3 regions of the Mesorhizobium sp. M1403 genome follow, and region 3 is predicted to be linked to each of the others. Evidence: predicted binding sites of a transcription regulator. Region 3 holds the regulator's gene; each other region holds the start of a gene.
What was found. Region 3 encodes LexA, which represses DNA repair genes until DNA is damaged. Its sites were predicted from a motif close to TGTTCNNNNTGTGTTCNG; they were not measured.
Positions count from the first base shown of each region.

Region 1: a site for LexA is predicted at 3,403-3,420, ahead of NKH01_RS04675 (PA0069 family radical SAM protein). Genes of this name have one in related genera too.
Region 2: a site for LexA is predicted at 4,073-4,090, ahead of NKH01_RS11235 (helicase-related protein). Genes of this name have one in related genera too.

Region 1 covers NZ_JAMYKY010000002.1:14,711-20,946, forward strand. The annotation lists gene NKH01_RS04660 (F0F1 ATP synthase subunit B) at 1-554, shown strand, start outside; gene NKH01_RS04665 (F0F1 ATP synthase subunit B) at 565-1,056, shown strand; gene rnhB (ribonuclease HII) at 1,311-2,006, opposite strand; gene NKH01_RS04675 (PA0069 family radical SAM protein) at 2,174-3,328, opposite strand; gene NKH01_RS04680 (glycosyltransferase) at 3,479-3,982, shown strand; gene NKH01_RS04685 (phytanoyl-CoA dioxygenase family protein) at 4,172-5,146, shown strand; gene moaB (molybdenum cofactor biosynthesis protein B) at 5,180-5,722, opposite strand; gene NKH01_RS04695 (4-(cytidine 5'-diphospho)-2-C-methyl-D-erythritol kinase) at 5,709-6,236, opposite strand, start outside.
Region 2 covers NZ_JAMYKY010000004.1:342,367-348,602, forward strand. The annotation lists gene NKH01_RS11230 (RNA-binding S4 domain-containing protein) at 55-441, opposite strand; gene NKH01_RS11235 (helicase-related protein) at 454-3,906, opposite strand; gene NKH01_RS11240 (hypothetical protein) at 4,305-4,601, opposite strand; gene phbB (acetoacetyl-CoA reductase) at 4,634-5,359, opposite strand; gene NKH01_RS11250 (acetyl-CoA C-acetyltransferase) at 5,464-6,236, opposite strand, start outside.
Region 3 covers NZ_JAMYKY010000001.1:655,283-661,518, reverse strand. The annotation lists gene NKH01_RS03330 (hormone-sensitive lipase) at 1-207, opposite strand, end outside; gene kynU (kynureninase) at 306-1,553, opposite strand; gene lexA (transcriptional repressor LexA) at 2,025-2,756, shown strand; gene NKH01_RS03315 (ComEC/Rec2 family competence protein) at 2,750-5,215, opposite strand; gene gltX (glutamate--tRNA ligase) at 5,311-6,236, shown strand, end outside.

The DNA.
Region 1 (6,236 bases), on a different contig from region 3:
AGTCCGCGCCCGCCGCAACGGAAGGCGAAACGCACGCCGCCACCGGCGTGCCTGCCGAGGCGCACGGCACGTTCCCGCCATTCAATCCGGCGACGTACCCGTCACAGCTGCTGTGGCTGGCAATCACTTTCGGGCTGTTCTACCTCTTCTTGAAGCGGGTAGTGATGCCGCGCGTCGGCGGCATCATCGACGTGCGCAACGACCGCATCACGCAGGATCTCGATCATGCTGCCCGGCTGAAAGGCGAGGCCGATGCCGCCGTTGCCGCCTATGAGCAGGAATTGGCGGAAGCCAAGGGCAAGGCCAATGCGATCGGTCAGCAGGCCAACGATGCGGCCAAGGCGGAAGCCGAGGCTGCCCGCAAGACGATCGAAGCCGCCCTCGACCAGAAGCTTGGCGAGGCCGAGGCGCGCATATCTTCCATCAAGGCCAATGCCATGAAGGAAGTCGGCACGATCGCCGAGGACACCGCTTCGGCCATCGTCGAGGCGCTGGTCGGCGGCAAGGCCAGCAAGGCCGAGATCGCGGCCGCGGTCAAATCCGTGGCCGGGTGAGGAGCGCATCATGGACGCCACATCTCTCGCGACGCTTTGGGCAACCGTTGCCCTCATGATCTTCCTCGGCATTGCCATCTACATCAAGGTGCCGGGCATGATCGCCAAGGCGCTCGATGCCCGTGCCGACAAGATCAGCAGCGAACTCGAGGAAGCGCGCCGGTTGCGCGAAGAGGCCCAGCAGTTGCTCGGCCAATATCAGCGCAAGCGCAAGGAAGCCGAGCAGGAGGCCGCGGCCATCGTCGCCGCCGCCAAGCGCGAAGCCGACATGCTCGCCGCCGAGGCGCACAAGAAGACCGAGGATTATGTCGCCCGGCGTACCGCCTTGGCCGAGCAGAAGATCGGCCAGGCCGAGCGCGAGGCGATCGGCGAAGTGCGCGCCAGCGCCGTCGACATCGCGGTAGAGGCAGCGCGCGCGCTGCTGGCCGGCAAGATCGACGCCAAGGCCGGCGCCGACCTGTTCAACGCCTCGCTGCAGGATTTGAAGTCGAAGCTGAATTAAGCGACTTCGTCGAGAAATTAATCGAAAGCCGCCTGGGAAACCTGGCGGCTTTTTTGTTAGCGAAAACGGCTGAGCGCGTAATCTCCCTCCCCGAGGGGGAGATGTCGCCGAAGGCGACAGAGGGGGTCAGTACGTCCTGGCGCGACGCCATGTGGGACGAAAGAGGCGGTTGGCGCCTCACGCGAGGCGACCCCTCTTGCCTGCCCGCCATCTCCCCTCGAGGGGGAGATTACGCCTAGCCGCTTTCGCCAATCTCAATCCAGGCCCGAAAAACCCTCTTCCTCCAGCACCTCGGTGCCGCCGAACCGGAACGGCGCGAAGGAGGCGCGGTGCAGCCGTACCACTGGCCCGTGCAGATCGATCGCCGTGCGATGGCGCACAGTGGCGTAGCCCATATGCAACTCGAAGCCGTAATGCGCATGATGGCTGCCGCAGCCGCACATCATGCGGTCGCGCATCACCTTGGCGACGATCGAGGCTGCGGCGATCGACTGCGAGCGCTGGTCGCCCTTGATCAGCGCTCTGCCCTCGCAGGGCAGGCCGGGCGGCACGTCGCGGCCGTCGGCCAGCGCCAGCTTCGGCCGGATTGACAGGCCTGCTACGGCACGGCGCATCGCCTCCAGGCTGGCCTTGAGGATGTTGCTGGCATCGATGCCTTCGGCGCTGACCGAGGCCATTGATACGGCAAGTGCGGAGCCGAGGATTTTCAGGAACAGCGCCTCACGCTGCAAATGCGTCAGCCGCTTGGAATCATCGAGGCCGTCGGGGATGTTGGCGGGATCGAGCACCACCGCTGCAGCCACCACCGGCCCGGCGAGCGGGCCGCGGCCGGCCTCGTCCATCCCCGCCACCGGCCACAGGCCTTCGGCCATTGCCTTCGTCTCGAACGAGAAGTCGGGTTTCTCGACGATTTCGAAGAGAAGCGGAGAATCGGAACGCGGGCGAGCCATGGTGCGGCGAGGTTCGCATCGGCTCCGATTCTCCGCAAGTCCCTCCGGGTCGGGCGGGGCACCGGACCAGGAGGGGGCTACCGTCTGCAAGCCCGGGGACAGGACAGGCCGGACGGGATTTTTCGCCTGTTGCCGGCCGCTTCAAGCGGCTGGCACGAGACGCTTTGTCACAGCAGCATCAGCTGCTCGGTTGCCTTGGCGGCGGGGACGAACCGGTCGGTCCTCAGCGAGCGCCGCTCGGCATTGAGGCCGAGCCGTTTGGCGGCGATCTCGAAACGGCGGCCGATCTGCCAGGCATAAGGGCCGGAGCCTTTCATGCGCTTGCCCCATTCCGAATCGTAGTCCTTGCCGTCGCGCATCGAACGGATCAGCGACATGACGTGGCGATAGCGGTCGGGATAGTGGCGCAGCAGCCAGTCCTTGAAGATCGGCGCGACCTCCAGCGGCAGGCGCAGCAGCACATAGCCCGCTTCACGCGCGCCCGCTGCCTGCGCCGAATCGAGGATGCGCTCCATTTCCGGGTCGGTCAGTCCGGGGATGATCGGTGCGACCATCACCGAGGCCGGAATGCCGGCGTCCGAAAGCTGCCTGATCGCCTCCAGCCGCTTGGTCGGCGTCGACGCGCGCGGCTCCATCGTTCTGGCCAGCATCCTGTCCAATGTCGTCACCGACAGTGCCACCTTGGCCAGCCCGCGTTCGGCCATGCGTGACAGAATGTCGATGTCGCGTGTCACCAGCGCTGACTTGGTGACGATGCCGACCGGATGCCCACGCGCCTCCAGCACTTCGAGGATCTCGCGCATGATCCGGTATTGCTTCTCGATCGGCTGGTAGGGATCGGTGTTGGTGCCGATGGCGATGGTGCGCGGCTGGTAATTATCCCTGGACAATTCCTTGTCGAGCAGCCGCGCCGCATCCGGCTTGGCAAACAGCTTCGATTCGAAATCCAGCCCCGGCGACAGGCCCATGAAGCTGTGCGTCGGCCGCGCGAAGCAATAGACGCAGCCATGTTCGCAGCCGCGATAGGGATTGATCGAGCGGTCGAAGGAGATGTCGGGCGATTCGTTGCGGGTGATGATGGTGCGCGGCTTCTCGACCTGTACCTCGGTCTTGAACGGTGGCAGCTCCTCCAGCGAGTTCCAGCCGTCGTCGAACACATGCCGGCTGACCGGCTCGAAACGGCCGGACGGATTGATGCCCGCCGACCTGCCGCGATTGCGGTCCGGACGGACGCGCATGCCGCTCTGCTCGATCATCGCATTCGCCATCTCGGCCCTGCCAGCGCCGAAGGCTGCAATGTCGGCACGCACGATCTGTTCCATTTTGGCCCTTTCCCAGGGACTGTCCGCCCGCTGTCGAATCGCTCTGCTCATGAATGTATTCCTATCGCATTGAGTGGAACAAAGCAAGAACTTTCTGATGGCGCGCCGCAAAACTGGCGCTGCCCACCGCTTTCCGCTATTCGGCTAAACATGCTCAGCGTCCTGATCGAAACCCTGAATGACGAGGAGGGCCTCGCCCGCACGCTCGCCTCGCTGATCGGCGGTGCGGTCGAAGGCGTGGTGCGCGACGTTCTCGTCTGCGACACCGGCTCGACCGATCAGACGCACCGCGTCGCCGAACATGCCGGCTGCCACTATGTCAGCGGCGGCATCGCCGCCGGCATCAGGCAGGCCAAGGGCGACTGGCTGCTCTTGCTGGAACCGGGCGCGCGGCTGGGGGAGGGCTGGATCGATGAGGTCGTCGCCCATACTGCCAGGCAAACCATGGCGGCGCGATTTTCGCGGGCACGCGGCAGCCGCGCGCCGTTCCTGTCGCGGGTCTTTGCCGGAAATCGCGCCCTCGCCGAAGGCTTGGTGATCAGCAAGCGTCAGGCCGCTGCGCTGTCGAAGGGCGCCCGCAGCGCCGAAGCCATCGCCCGCGGCCTGGCGACAAGAAGGCTCCACGCCGAGATCTGGGTGGCGCCGCGGAAGTGACGGCTTACCATCCCGGCCTAGGGAACGCCGCCCAAGCAAATTTTCTGGCGGGTTGTCGTTTATTGTGCATTGCACAAAATCTGGCCGGGGGTTACCATTCCCAGCGATACGGGCGAATGGGTTTGGGGTGTGCCGGAGCGGCGGCGACGACTATCGTCGATGCTGTTCCCTCGACATTTGAGGACCCCGATGACCCTTTCAAGCCCTGACAAGTCCGGCGCTGCGAGCCTCGAGGCGATCGCACGCAACGGCGGTACGCTGCGCCGCATCGCCGCCCGCATTCCGACCTATCTTTCCGACCTTCGCGAGAATCCGGCATGGCTGCCGATGTTCATGCTGGCCCGCACCATGCCGGCGCGGCGGCTGCACTGGCGCGGTGCGAAGCCGGTTCGGCCGGCGCGCAATGTCAGTGAAACGATGTTCGCCGGCGTCGATCGCGATGCCGTCGTCGGCGCGCTGCGGACGGAGGGGCTCTATTCGGGCCTGATGCTGCCGGCCGCCATCCATGAGGAGATCGCCCGCTTCGCCGAGCACACGCCATGCTTCGGCAATTTCGACCGCCGGCTGGAATTCCTGCCCGAAAAACACGCCGATGCAGAAAAGCATTTCGGCCGCCCGCTGCTCAGCGGTCACTATTTCGAGCGGGTCCTCGACTGCAACGCTGCGGTCGCCGTGCAGCGCGATCCGCTACTCCTCGACATCGCAGCGCACTATCTCGGCAGCCAGGCCAAGCTGATCACCACCCGCGTCTGGTGGAGCTTTCCGACCGGTGGCGTCTCGGACGCCGACAAGAACATGGCTTCGCTCGGCAAATACCATTTCGACCTCGACGACTGGCGCATGCTGAAGTTCTTTTTCTACCTGGTGCCGGTCGACAACGACACCGGGCCGCATGTCTATGTCCGCGGCTCCCACAACCGCCGCATCCTGAAGCATCAGCTGACGCTTCTGGTCGGCCATTCGGCGGAAGAGGTGCTGGGCGTCTATGGCGAGCAGAGCCCGGTCACGCTGACCGGGCAGGCCGGTCTCGGCTTTGTCGAGGATCCGTTCGGCTTCCATATGGGTACCTTGCCGACGCGCACGCCACGACTGATGATGGAAGTCGGCTTCGGCGTCTCGCCGCCGTCGCGCCGGCGGTTTCACGGCGAGCCGGTCATTCGCTGAGGCGGGATCGCCCGGCTGATACCTCGCTCCGTCTCAGCCGCGCCGCAAATGCTCGTCCAGGCGCGGCATGATCTCGACGAAGTTGCAGGGCATGTGCCGATAGTCGAGCTGCGGCTTCAAAATGCCGTCCCAGGCGTCCTTGCAGGCGCCGGGCGAGCCCGGCAACAAGAAGACGAAGGTGGCGTTGACGACGCCGCCGGTTGCCCGGCTCTGGATCGTCGAAGTGCCGATCTTGTCGTAGGAGATGCGGTGGAACACTTCGGAAAAGCCGTCCATGCGCTTTTCGAAGATCGGCTCCAGCGCCTCCGGCGTCACGTCGCGGCCGGTGAAGCCGGTGCCGCCGGTGGTGATGACGACATCGATCGCATCGTCCTTCGACCAGCCCAAAACCTTGTCGCGGATCTTGTCGCGGTCGTCGGTGACGATGTCACGAGCGGCGAGGATGTGGCCGGCCTCGGTGATGCGGTCGGCCAGGGTCTGCCCGGATTTGTCGTCGGCGAGGCTGCGCGTATCTGAAACGGTCAGTACCGCGATGCGTACGGGAACGAAGGGGCGGCTCTCGTCAATCCTGGCCATGCGCCTCAGCCTCCGATGTCATGCTTCGCGTCGCGGCGACAAACCAGTCGGGATGGCGGCTGCGGATATCGACGGCCGCGCGCTTGGCCACATTGCCGGTCTCGAACAGCCCGAAACAGGTGGCGCCGGAACCAGACATTCTGGCAAAACCGGCTCCAGCCTTGTTCAGCACAGAAAGCGCCTTGCCGATGGCGGGCTGGATTGCACGCGCCGCAGGCTCGAGATCGTTGCGGGTGATCTCCAGCCAGTTGCGGATGCTGTGGAAGTCGAGGCTGCGCGGCAGCGGCGGCAGTCCCGCATTGTCGCGGCGGCCAAGCGCCTCGAACACGTCGGCCGTCGAGACGGCAGTTCCTGGATTGACGAGCACCAGACCCAGCGCCGGGAAACCCGGCACGAGCGTCAGCTCGTCGCCGATGCCGCGGGCTATCAGCGGCTTGGCTGCGAGGCACATCGGCACGTCGGCGCCAAGCGACAGGCCGATCCGCGCCAGTTCGGCATCGCCGATGTCGAGCCT
Region 2 (6,236 bases), on a different contig from region 3:
GGGGTTTCCGGAATGGAATTCCAGAGGCCCGGCAAAGCGGAAGTTCGACCTTGCTCAATCGTCGCCGAGCAGGTGGTCGGTCTGGCGGCGTTCCTTCTTCGTCGGGCGACCGCTGCCGGCCTCGCGCAACGGCGGCACCGCATCCGGAAGCGCCTCGCCCTTGGGCGCGGGGGGCGGCGACATGTCCTCGTAAAGCAGGCGGGCTTCTTCGGCCGGGCCGCGCCGTGCGCCGGTGCCAAGGACTTTCCAGACGAAGATCCGCCGCTCGAGCGTGATGGTCAAAACGTCACCCGGCCGGACCGTATCGGATGCCTGCGCTGCTTTGTCGCGATTGATGCGGACGCGTCCGGTGACGACCAGCTTGGCTGCCAGCGTGCGTGATTTTACCGCGCGCGAGAAGAACAGCCACTTGTCGATGCGCTGGCGGGCATCAGTGACCATCGGACGAACAGCTTACTTCTTCAGCTGGTCGCGTAACGCGGCGAGCTTGGCAAAGGGCGAGTCCGGATCGAAGCGGACCGGGCGTTCCTCACGCGGCTTTGGCTGGAAGGCGGGCTTTGCGCCTTGGGCGCCGCCTTTGCCGTCCTGCCGTCCAGCCTTCCAGTCGGGCCGGTTTTCGCGCCGGTCGAGGCGTTCGCCTTGCGGCTTGCCGGCGCGCTGCTCTGCCGCGTCGCCTTGCGGCTTGCCGGCGCGCTGCTCTGCCGCCTCGCCTTGCGGCTTGGGCTTGAACTTGCTGCGGTCGAAGCGTGGCTTGCCGGCGCCGTCGCGCTGATCGTGGCGCCCTTGACGGGCGGGCCGGTCGCCCGGCGTCGGTTGCCCGCCGGCATCTACCGGCGCATCGCTGCGGCCGTCCGGCGCAGCTTGACCATTGCGCGCGCGACTGTCCCGATGATTGTCCCGGGGGCGGTTGTCATGCTGGCGATGACGCGGGCGCTGGTCGAAACGACCCTGCCGCCACAACAGCACAGGTTTTGGCTCCTCGGCTTCTGGGGCAGCTTCGCCGGCGACGGCTTCCGCCGTTGCTGCAGGTTCGGCCGGCGATGCTTCCATAGTGTCGGAAACCGGCGGCTCTGCCGGTGCCGTAGCCTCAGTTTCCGCCCCAAGTTCCGTCCTTGGCTCAGCCGCTGGTTCTGCAGCCGCTTCGGCGGCGGGCTGGGTCTCTTGCGTGACTTCTGCCGCAGCTTCAGGGGCTGGAGCTTCCGGCTGGTCTTCCGCGACAGGCTCTGCCGCCGCTTCGGTCACGGCTTCGGCCGCCTCCGCAACAGGAGCCGCATCCGACACAGGCTCCGAAGCCTCCGCCGAAACCTCCGCCGGCGGCTCTGCCGCGGCAGCTGCTTCCGCCATCCTCGCCTGCTCGGCTCGCGTTGCCTCTTCCGCCGCCTGCTTTGCAGCGGCCGCTTCACGCGCGGCATTGTCCTGTGCTTCGAGCCGCGCCTTGACCTCGGCCGCCGGCTTGGCATCGGCGCGATAGCCGAGCCCCTTCAGGATTTCTTCCATGTCGTCGGCGGTGGCGCCGAGGATCGACATCATCGGCGGCGTCACCATGAAGGACTGACCGTCATAGGCGCCGTCGGGGCGAGGTCCGAGGCCCGGCTTCCAGTTGGTCGCCGGCCGGATCAGGTCGGCCAGCCGTTCGAGAATATCGACGCGTACAGCACGCCGGCCAAGATTGCGGTAGCCCGCCAGCTTGTAGAAAGTCTTGTCGAAGGTTGGATCGATGACCACCGAGGTGCGGCCGGAGGCCAGTGCGTGAACGACATCGCCGAAGCCGGGCTTGTCCTTGCCGTCGTTTCTCAGCGCCCACAGCAGCGTTATCAACCCGGCCGGCGCCGGCTTGATCAGCGCCGGCACGAAGACATGGTAGGCGCCGAAGCGCACGCCGAGACGGCGAAGCGCCGCGCGGCCCTCCTGGTCGAGCGACTTCATCTCGTCGGCGATGTCGCGACGGTTGATGAGGCCGAAATGCTCGACGAGCTGGAAAGCGATGCCGCGGCCGATGCCGGTGATCTGCTCGGCATTCTTGAGATCGACCAGCGGCTTCAGCAGGGATTCGATCTGGAAATTGACGAAGCGCTCGGCGCGCGCCGCAACCTTGTCGCGGGCCGGGCCGGTGAGTTGCTCGTCGGCGAGCAGAACGAGACGCGGCTTCAAAGCGTCTTCGCCAGCGACCAGCGTGCCGATCGGCGCGCCGATCCAGCGCAGCGTGCCATCCGAACCCAGCGCGATGTCGCCATTGGCCGAGGCGCCGAAGCGTTCGGCACGCGCCTCGAACTCGGCGGCAAGCGCCTTCTGCGCCGCCGCCCGCACCGCCTTGGCGTCCTCGCCGCCGGCGCTCTGGTCGGCGGTGAAGCGGAAACCCTGCAACTCGCCGACGTGATGGCCTTCGACGAGGACGGTTCCGGTTGGGCTGATTTCGGCTTCAGGCATCGTGTTTTCTCTAAGGCGCCGCATGAGGACGGAAGTCCTGCGGTCTACAAAACGTTTCGTCAACCGCTCATGCAGCGCATCCGACAATCTGTCTTCGATTTCGCGCGTCTTTTCCTGCCAGTGTGCCCGATCGGCCAGCCAGCCGGGCCGGTTGGAAACGAAGGTCCATGTGCGGATCTGGGCAATCCTGTGCGATAGCGTGTCGATATCGCCTTCAGTGGTGTCGGCGCGGCGCACCTGCTCGGCCATGTAGTTCTCGTCGACATGGCCGTGCCTGGCAAGGTCCATGTAGATGGAGGCGATCAAGTCGGCGTGCTGGGCCGGCGCGATCTTCCTGTAGTCGGGCAGCGCGCAGGCTTCCCACAGCAGCGCCACCCGCCTGGCGTCGGTGGTGAGTGCCCGGATGTCCTCGTCGCGCGACAGATGCTCGAGCGCCTGCGCGTCCACGGCCGGCAGTGCGCGCGTCAGGCCTTCGACCGGGGCGTTGGTCTCGATCGAGCGCTTCAGCGCATCGAGGTTGGCGAAATCGAAATGCGCGGTACGCCACTGCAGCACTTTCACCGGATCGAAATCATGCGCCTCGATCTTCTTGACCAATTCCTCATCCAGCGGATCGACCTGGCCGGTGACGCCGAAGGTGCCGTCGCGCAGATGCCGGCCGGCACGGCCGGCAATCTGGCCGAGCTCGGCCGCGGTCAGGTTGCGGTACTGGTAGCCGTCGAATTTGCGATTCTGGGCGAAGGCGACGTGGTCGAGGTCGAGGTTGAGGCCCATGCCGATGGCGTCGGTGGCGACGAGGTAGTCGACATCGCCCGACTGGAACAGCGCCACCTGGGCGTTGCGGGTGCGCGGGCTGAGCGCGCCGAGCACGACGGCGGCACCGCCCTGCTGGCGGCGGATCAGCTCGGCGATGGCATAGACCTCGTCGGCCGAGAAGGCGACGATCGCGGTGCGCCGCGGCAGGCGGGTCAGCTTCTTCGAGCCGGCATAGGCAAGATGCGACAGCCGTGGCCGGGTCACCACCGACACGCCCCGCAGCAGGCGCTGCAGAATGCCGTGCATGGTGGCCGCACCCAGCAGCAGCGTCTCCTGGCGGCCGCGCAGATGCAGGATGCGATCGGTGAAGATGTGGCCGCGTTCGAGATCGCCAGCGAGCTGGACCTCGTCGATGGCAACGAAGGCGGCGTCGGTCTCGCGCGGCATCGCTTCCACCGTGCAGACCGAGTATTTCGCGCCCGCCGGCTGGATCTTTTCCTCGCCGGTGATGAGCGCAACCTTATGGGCGCCGACCTTCTCGCAGACGCGCGTATAGACCTCGCGGGCAAGCAGCCTGAGCGGTAGGCCGATGACGCCGCTCTCATGCGCCACCATGCGTTCGATGGCGAGATGGGTCTTGCCGGTATTGGTCGGGCCGAGCACGGCCGTCACGTCTCGACCCGACAGGATCAGCGGTTCAGTGTGTTTCGGATGGATGTTCATCGGCCTGGAAATAAGGCTCTTTGCCTCGCATTGTCGGGAGCGCGCCCATATTGGCCGCGTATGACAGGCGACACATAGGGATTTCGGGCGCGAAGCGAAAGCGGAATGTGCCGAGGGCAGGCTGATTGGTCGGTTCGAAGCCAGAAATCTGTTCCCGATTAACAGTTGGAACGAGTCTGGAACGAATCAGCGACGAATCACTGACTCGCGCTGATTCAGGTTTTGTTCACGGCTACATCTGGGATTTCTGCCGGCGAGTCTCACCACATGCTGAATCACAGAAACTGGCCCGATTCATGCAGGCGGCATTCAAACGAGCACCACCGTTAACCTTTGCCGGTGAATGATCGTGGCCGGCCAATCTGCTTCGCCCAACATTATGAAATTATTGATGTTTCCTAATGCGCTTTAATCATTTCGAGGGTGTTTTCGGCTCTCGCCGTTAACGTTCCGCTCAAAGCCGGAACGAATCGGCGACGAATCAGCGATAGGCAAAGTTTCTTGGTTTGTTCACCGCAACATGTTGTGTTGTGAACAGCTTTTCCACCGAGAATCCACAGGCTGCCGGGCAGTTTTTGCACAGGCTGCGCAGCGGCCGTTAACCTTTGCGTGCCGGATTGGGGCAGCGTGCTGAATCGAGATCTTGCAACGGGAAGAGTATAGAAACGGGCCGTTTTGCAGGCCCGTTCGTCCAAGCGCGTATCTATCTCAACGTAAAGATAAACGGTCAGGCGATGTACTGCCCGCCATTGGCTGATATGGTCGAGCCGGTGATGAACCCGGCATCGTCGGAAGCGAGGAAGACGACGCAGCGCGCGATCTCCTCCGGCTCGCCGAGACGGCCGACCGGGATCTGCGGAAGGACACGCTCGTTGAGCACCTTCTCGTCCATCGCTTTGACCATCTCGGTGGCGATGTAGCCGGGGCAGATGACGTTGACGGTGATGCCGGCGCGCGCGCCTTCCTGGGCCAACGCCTTGGTGAAGCCGATATCGCCGGCCTTCGAGGCCGAATAATTGACCTGGCCGACCTGCCCTTTCTGGCCATTGATCGAGGAGATGGTGATGACGCGGCCGAATTTGCGGTCGCGCATGCCGCCCCACAACGGATGCGTCATGTTGAAGACGCCGGAAAGGTTGGTGTCGAGGACCTCTTTCCATTGCTCGCGCGTCATCTTGTGGAACATCGCGTCGCGCGTGATGCCTGCATTGTTGACCAGCACCGATACGGGACCGAGATCGGCCTCTACCTGTTTGATGCCGGCAGCGCAGGCCTCGTAGTCGGCAACCGACCATTTGTAGACCGGGATGCCGGTCGCTGCCTTGAACTTTGCTGCCGCTTCCTCATTGCCGGCGTAGTTTGCGGCAACCGAATAGCCGGCGCTTTTCAAGGCGACCGATATCGCCGCGCCGATGCCGCGCGACCCGCCTGTGACGATTGCAACCTTTGTCATGTGTCCTCCAGGGAAATGCAGATGACTGAGCGTTGAAGCGGTAGGGTTTGCCCTCTATTCCCTACTCGCTTTGCGCCAGTATCCTATTCGTATCGCTTATCTCATCACAATGCTTCCACGCACATGGCAACGCCCATGCCGCCGCCGATGCACAGCGTGGCAAGACCTTTCTTGGCACTTCTGCGACGCATTTCGTAGACCAGCGTGTTGAAGATGCGGGCGCCCGAGGCGCCGACCGGATGGCCGATGGCGATGGCGCCGCCATTGACGTTGACGATGGACGGGTCCCAGCCCATGTCCTTGTTGACGGCGCAGGCCTGCGCGGCGAAGGCCTCGTTGGCTTCGACCAGATCGAGGTCGCCGACCGACCAGCCGGCCTTGGCCAGCGCCTTGCGCGAGGAGGGGATCGGTCCCGTCCCCATGATCTGCGGGTCAACGCCGGCGGTCGCCCAGGAAACGATACGCACCAGCGGCGTGATGCCGCGCCTTGCGGCTTCCGCTTCGGTCATCAGCACCACGGCGGCGGCGCCGTCATTGATGCCGGAAGCATTGGCTGCTGTCACCGTGCCGTCTTTGTCGAAGGCGGGCTTGAGCTTGGTCATGGCGTCGATCGTCGCGCCATGGCGGATGTACTCGTCCTGGTCGACTATCGTGTCGCCCTTTCTGCCCTTGACTGTGAAGGCAACGATCTCGTCGTTGAATTTTCCGCCTTTCTGCGCAGCCTCGGCCTTGTTCTGGGAAGCCAGTGCGAACTGGTCCTGGTCGTCGCGGGTGATTTGGAACTGGCGGGCGACGTTCTCCGCCGTGTTGCCCATATGATAACCATAGAAGGCATCGGTCAGGCCGTCCTTGATCATGGTGTCGATCAGCTTGAAAT
Region 3 (6,236 bases):
GGGCTTGGTGGCCGGCAGGAAAAGATCGAGCCGGTTGCGTGGGTTTTCGCCATAGGCGATGTCGAGCCGCGCCCTGCCCTCGGTCGAAAGCACGTCGCGAAAAACCCCCGCGGGCTCGACCCAGGCCGCCGGCCAGCGATCGCTGCCGGCTATGTTGGCGCCATTGGCATAGGCGTTGTCCCAATCGGCAATGTGACGTTCGAACACCCTGCGCCCTCCCCTTGGCAATATGGCCTTGCCGCGTAGCCGTGAGCATCGCGCGGCGCGTCGTCGCCAGCCTCACGATGCCAGCTCTCGCATCAATCTCAAGTGACAGCCGCCTTGATGGCGAAGCGCGCATCCTTCCACGCACCGGTGCGCAGGATGTCCACAAGCACTTCGACGGCCTGCCAGACATCGGCATAGCCGACATAGAGCGGGGTGAAGCCGAAGCGCATGGTCGATGGCGCGCGAAAATCGCCGATCACGCCACGTTCGATCAGCGCGCGCATGATCTGGTAGCCATGCTCGTGCATGAATGAAATCTGGCTGCCGCGTTTTTCCCCGTCGCGCGTGCTTTCGAGCGTTAGCCCGTAAGTGCCGCACTTTGCCTCGACAAGCTCGATGAACAGATCGGCCAGCGCGATGCTCTTCTTGCGCACCGCCGTCATGTCGACATCGTTCCAGATGTCGAGCGCGCCCTTCAGCGTGCGCATCGACAGGACCGGCTGGGTGCCGCACAGAAACCGGCGGATGCCGGTGCCGGCCGCATAGCCTGGCTCGAAGGCGAAGGGCCGTGCATGGCCCCACCAGCCGGTGAGCGGCTGCTGGATGTCGGCAAGATGCCGCTCAGCCGCATAGATGAAGGCAGGCGCGCCCGGTCCGCCATTCAGATATTTGTAGGTGCAGCCAACGGCAAAATCGGCGTTTGCCTTGTCGAGCTCGACTGGCATCGCACCGGCGGTGTGGCAGAGATCCCAGACGATCATCGCCCCGGCTTCCTGGGCCCTGCGCGTCAGCGCCGGCATGTCGCGCAGTTCGCCCGACCTGTAGTTGACGTGGTTGACCAGCACCACGGCGGTGCCTTCGTCGATCAGCTCTTCGATGCTCGGCGCGTCGACCCCCGAGAGGCGAAGCAGCGTATCTTTTCGCGTCGAAACCACACCCTCAGCCATGTAGAGATCTGTCGGAAAACTGTCGCCCTCGGCGACGATGACCTGCCGCTCCGGCCGCATGGCCATGGCGGCGTGCAGCAGCTTGTAGATGTTGACCGATGTCGTGTCGCAGACCACCGTCTGGCCGGCCGCGGCACCGATCAGGCGCCCGAGCTGGTCGCCGAGTTCGAGCGGCATGTTGAACCAGCCGGCCGTGTTCCAGGCGCGGATGAGATCATGCGCCCATTCTTCGGTCGCTGCCTTGCTCAATTCATCGAAAGCTGCACGCGAAGCGGCCCCTAGCGAATTGCCGTCGAGATAGATCACTCCTTGCGGCAGCACAAAGCGGTCGCGCATCGCGCGCAGCGGATCTGCAGCATCCATCGCCCTTATGGCTACGAGATCGCGAATTCCTGTCATGATTTGTCTGCTCCCCCAAGATTCACCGCAACGCCGGACACGCATCGACGGCATCCATCGGTCACGAGCGGTTCTCCATTACCTGGTATCGCGCAGCAAGGCTCCACCGGCGACAAGTTGCCTGACCACGCGGTGGAAACCAGGAGCCAAGCCAACCCAAGGTTGGCGTTTTGACTTCGTTTCGTTCACGGCGCATTGACCAAACCGCACAGTCGATACGGCTTCAATTCCGTGCCCCTTTGCCGGCTGACGGCCGATACCAGTGCCGCCTTCTGGAAACCCAGAGGCCGCAAACGAAAGCAGAATCAAGGCGATGAGGCCCGCGGCGGTGAAAATGCAGCGTCCCGGTTGGCGAGTGGTATCGTTACCCGAGCCCTAACACATTCATTAAACTTTAAACAGTTGCGGAACACAACTGGAACAGATAGTGTTTGTTCTGGGTTTGTTTTTCTGATTCTGTTGGGGGTCGCTATGCTGACACGCAAACAACACGAACTGCTTATGTTCATCCACGAAAGGCTGAAGGAAAGCGGTATCCCGCCCTCCTTCGACGAGATGAAGGAAGCGCTCGACCTGGCTTCCAAATCGGGAATCCACCGGCTGATTACGGCGCTGGAGGAGCGCGGCTTCATTCGCCGTTTGCCCAACAGGGCCCGTGCGCTGGAGGTGCTGCGCCTGCCCGATTCGATCGCCCCCGGCCTCAATGCGGCACGCAAGTTCTCGCCGAGTGTCATCCAGGGCAGTCTTGGGCAAGGTCCTCGGCAAGGCAAGCCGACATCGTCGCGCGTCCCTGCAGCCGGCAATGACGACGATGTCGTCGCCGCCGTGTCTATCCCGGTGATGGGCCGCATCGCCGCTGGTGTGCCGATCGATGCCATCCAGCACCAGACGCATTCGATCTCGGTGCCGCCGGACATGATCATGGGCGGCGAGCATTATGCGCTCGAGGTCAAAGGCGATTCGATGATCGAGGCTGGCATTTTCGACGGCGACACGGTGATCATCCGCAATGCCGATACGGCGAGCCCTGGTGAGATCGTGGTGGCACTGGTCGACGAGGAGGAAGCGACGCTGAAGCGGTTCCGCCGCAAAGGCGCCTCGATCGCCCTGGAAGCGGCCAATCCGGCCTACGAGACGCGCATCTTCGGGCCAGACAGGGTCAAGGTACAAGGCAAGCTCGTCGGGTTGATCCGCCGCTACTGAGTAGCGCCCTTGGCGCTGGCTTTAGGCTTGTTGGCCTTGCGGTATGGCGGCAGGCCACGTGTCGCGCGTGAAAACTTCCGTTGCACGTGCCAGGGCCGGTATGATTTTTCGACGGCGAAGCGGATTTCGGCGCGTGTTGCCGCTTGTGGATCGAAATAGACGGCCGCACTTCCCGCGCGCGCCAGTTGCCGTTTGGTGACGACGAGGACCAGCCGGTCGTAGTAGCAGGGATTATGGGCGGTGGCGTCGTCGATGACGATCAAGCTGGCAAAGGCGCAGGCTGGCCGTGCAGTATCGCGGTCCTTGGCTTGCGCGATGATCGCGCCGGATGGATGCCTGGCAAGGCAGAGACCGTCCGTGCAAATGAACGGCATGCCCGGCGGTAGGGCGGCTGGATCGGCAATGTCGAATTGCGGATCGTTCTTTCCAGGTGTTTCCGGCGCGACGATAGCCTCTGATGTGAGCGCGCGTTTCCAGTTGTCGATGGTGAACTCATTCGGGCGTGCCCGGTTGACCGCGAGTTCACCGCTGCCGATCGGCAGCGCGACGAGCCGTGCGTCCTCCGAGATCAATACATCGGGTACGCGCGTCTGCGTTGTCGTTAGCAGGCCGGCGAGCGCAAAAGGAAGTGCCACGAGCCGCAACCAGGTCGTCGCCATGCTGGCAATGACGAGGGCGATCGTCACCAAAAGGACAGATCTCAGCGAAATCAGCCCGACCGCATCGATCGGCGAGCGCTCGGAGATCCACCCGGACAGGGCGATCATCGCCGTCAGCCCCTTGCCCATCACGTAGAGGAAAGGCCCATCCGCGCCGAACGGCATCGCCAGCGCACTGAGGACGGCGAAGGGCATGACGACCAGTGAGACGATCGGCATGATGGCCAGATTGGCGAACAGGCTGAGCGGCGCCACGCGCTGGAAATGCCATATGGCGAAAAGCGCCGTGGCGCTCCCTGCAATGATCGAGGTCATCGCCAGGCCGCCCATGCCCAGCAGGACCTTTCGAGCGGCAAAGCGTAGCGGCGACCGCCGGGGTGGCGGCGTGGTGGCCCTGCCGGCGCGGTAATCGGACCAGCCTGCATATGCGCCGACAAGGGCCGCCGTCGCGGCGAAGGACATCTGGAAGCTCGGACCGACCACCTCGTGCGGCGACACCAGAATGACCGCGATGGCCGAGATCGCCAGATTGCGCATGGTGAGCGCGGCCCGGTCGAAGAGCACGGCGATAAGCATCACCGCAAGCATGATGAAGCTGCGTTCGGCCGCCACCACAATGCCGGAAAAGACGAGGTAGGCCGCAATCGAAAAAAGCGCGGCGGCCGCGGCATATTTCTTGACCGGCCGTCGCGATGAGAAATCGGGAAACAGCGCAAAGGCGCCGCGTAGCAGCGCCATGATGGTGCCGGCGACCAACGCCATATGCAGCCCCGAGATGGAGATGATGTGGTAGATGCCGGTACGCCGCATCGCTTCGTTGACCTCGTCGGGAATGCCGGCGCGCACGCCGACGATCAGTGCAGCAGCAATCTCGCCCTCGGCGCCGCCGATGCGGCTGCGGATATGGTCGGCGATGGATTCGCGCGCGTCTTCGATCGCGGAAGAAAGCCGTGCGGCAAGCGGCATGCTGCCCGACGGCACGACTTTCGGATTGCCGAGAAAAAAGCCGCTGCCGCCGATACCGGCAAAATAGCTGTCGAAAGAGAAATCATAGCTGTCGGGTCGCACCGGGCCGGTCGGTGGCAGCAGCCGCACATAGCCGGCGATCTCGGAACCGGCGGTCAGCTCAGCCGGTATTTTCATCGCCGAAACGCGGACCCGTTCCGGCATGTAGCGCAGTGTCGGCCTGGCGGTTGAGATCACATCGATCGTCAGCCTGATGCGGCCGCTCGCCATGGGCTCGAACGATACGACGCGACCCGTGAGGCGCGTCGAGATTTCAGAACCGAGCATATGCGTTCCGACACGCCAGGTCTCGACCTTGGCGGCAAGCACGCCAAGCGCGCAGAGCAACGCCGCCATGAAGCACAGGCGGGTTCTGGGCCACGACCGCGAGGCGACGGCACAGAGGGCTGCCAAGGCGACGATTGCGATCGGCTGTGGAAAGGCCGGCTCCTCCGCCAGCGCAAAATATACGACCACCCCGCATGCGAGGAACACCGGCACCAGCAGGAAGGCGACCCCACGGTCGAGCTCCAGACCGGCCGCCGAGGTTACGCCGTTGCGGATACGGGACGGTGACGGGAGGCGGAAACGCCGGCGTAGGCGCACGATGGGCTCGGCCGCGGGCACGAGAACCGTTGCTGGGTCGCTCGCCGGCAGCGACGGGGCATCAAAGCGTGGAGCCGGCAGCAATGCCGGTGCCGGCAGGACAGGCACGGGCGCGGCAAACAGCAAGCGTTCGCTGACGCCGCTGCCAACGTCCTCGCCCTCGCCCGCACCACGGCCTCGCACAGCCATCGGGTCTGCCCCTTGCGCCCTCGACCTCCTATGCTACATGAACGCGCAACGCGCGAAAGTCCGCAACCCACTTCCTTCGCCTGCCTGAGAGTTCCATGCCCGACAAGGTCGTCACCCGTTTTGCCCCCTCGCCCACCGGCTATCTGCATATTGGCGGGGCGCGCACGGCGCTGTTCAACTGGCTGTATGCCAAGCACACAGCCGGCACGATGCTGCTGCGCATCGAGGACACCGACCGCGAGCGTTCCGCCGATGCGGCAACCGCGGCCATCCTCGACGGGCTTTCCTGGCTTGGCCTGACATGGGACGGTGAGCCGGTGTCGCAGTTCGAGCGTGCGCCGCGCCATCGCGAGGTGGCCGAGGAACTCGTTCGCATGGGCAAGGCCTATTATTGTTACGCGACGCCTGCCGAGTTGGAGGCAATGCGCGAGAGCGCACGAGCCAAGGGGCTGCCTCCCCGCTATGACGGCCGCTGGCGCGACCGCGACCCCTCCGAGGCGCCGGCCGGCGCCAAGGGGGCGATCCGCATCAAGGCGCCGACAGACGGCGAGACGGTTGTGCATGACCGCGTCCAGGGCGACGTGCGCTTTCCCAACAAGGATCTCGACGATTTCATTATTCTGCGCTCGGACGGCAACCCGACCTACATGCATGCCGTCGTCGTCGACGATCACGACATGGGCGTCACCCACATCATCCGCGGCGACGACCATTTGACCAACGCCGCCCGCCAGACGGTGATCTACCATGCCATGGGGTGGGAGGTGCCGTCGATGTCGCATATCCCGCTGATCCACGGTGCCGACGGCGCCAAGCTGTCGAAACGGCACGGTGCGCTCGGCGTCGAGGCCTATCGCGCCATGGGCTACCTGCCGGAGGCGCTGCTCAATTATCTGGCGAGGCTTGGCTGGAGCCACGGCGACGATGAGATCATGTCGATCGCCAACATGATCGCATGGTTCGACATTGGCGACGTCAACAAAGGCGCCGCCCGTTTCGACTTCGCCAAGCTCGAGGCGCT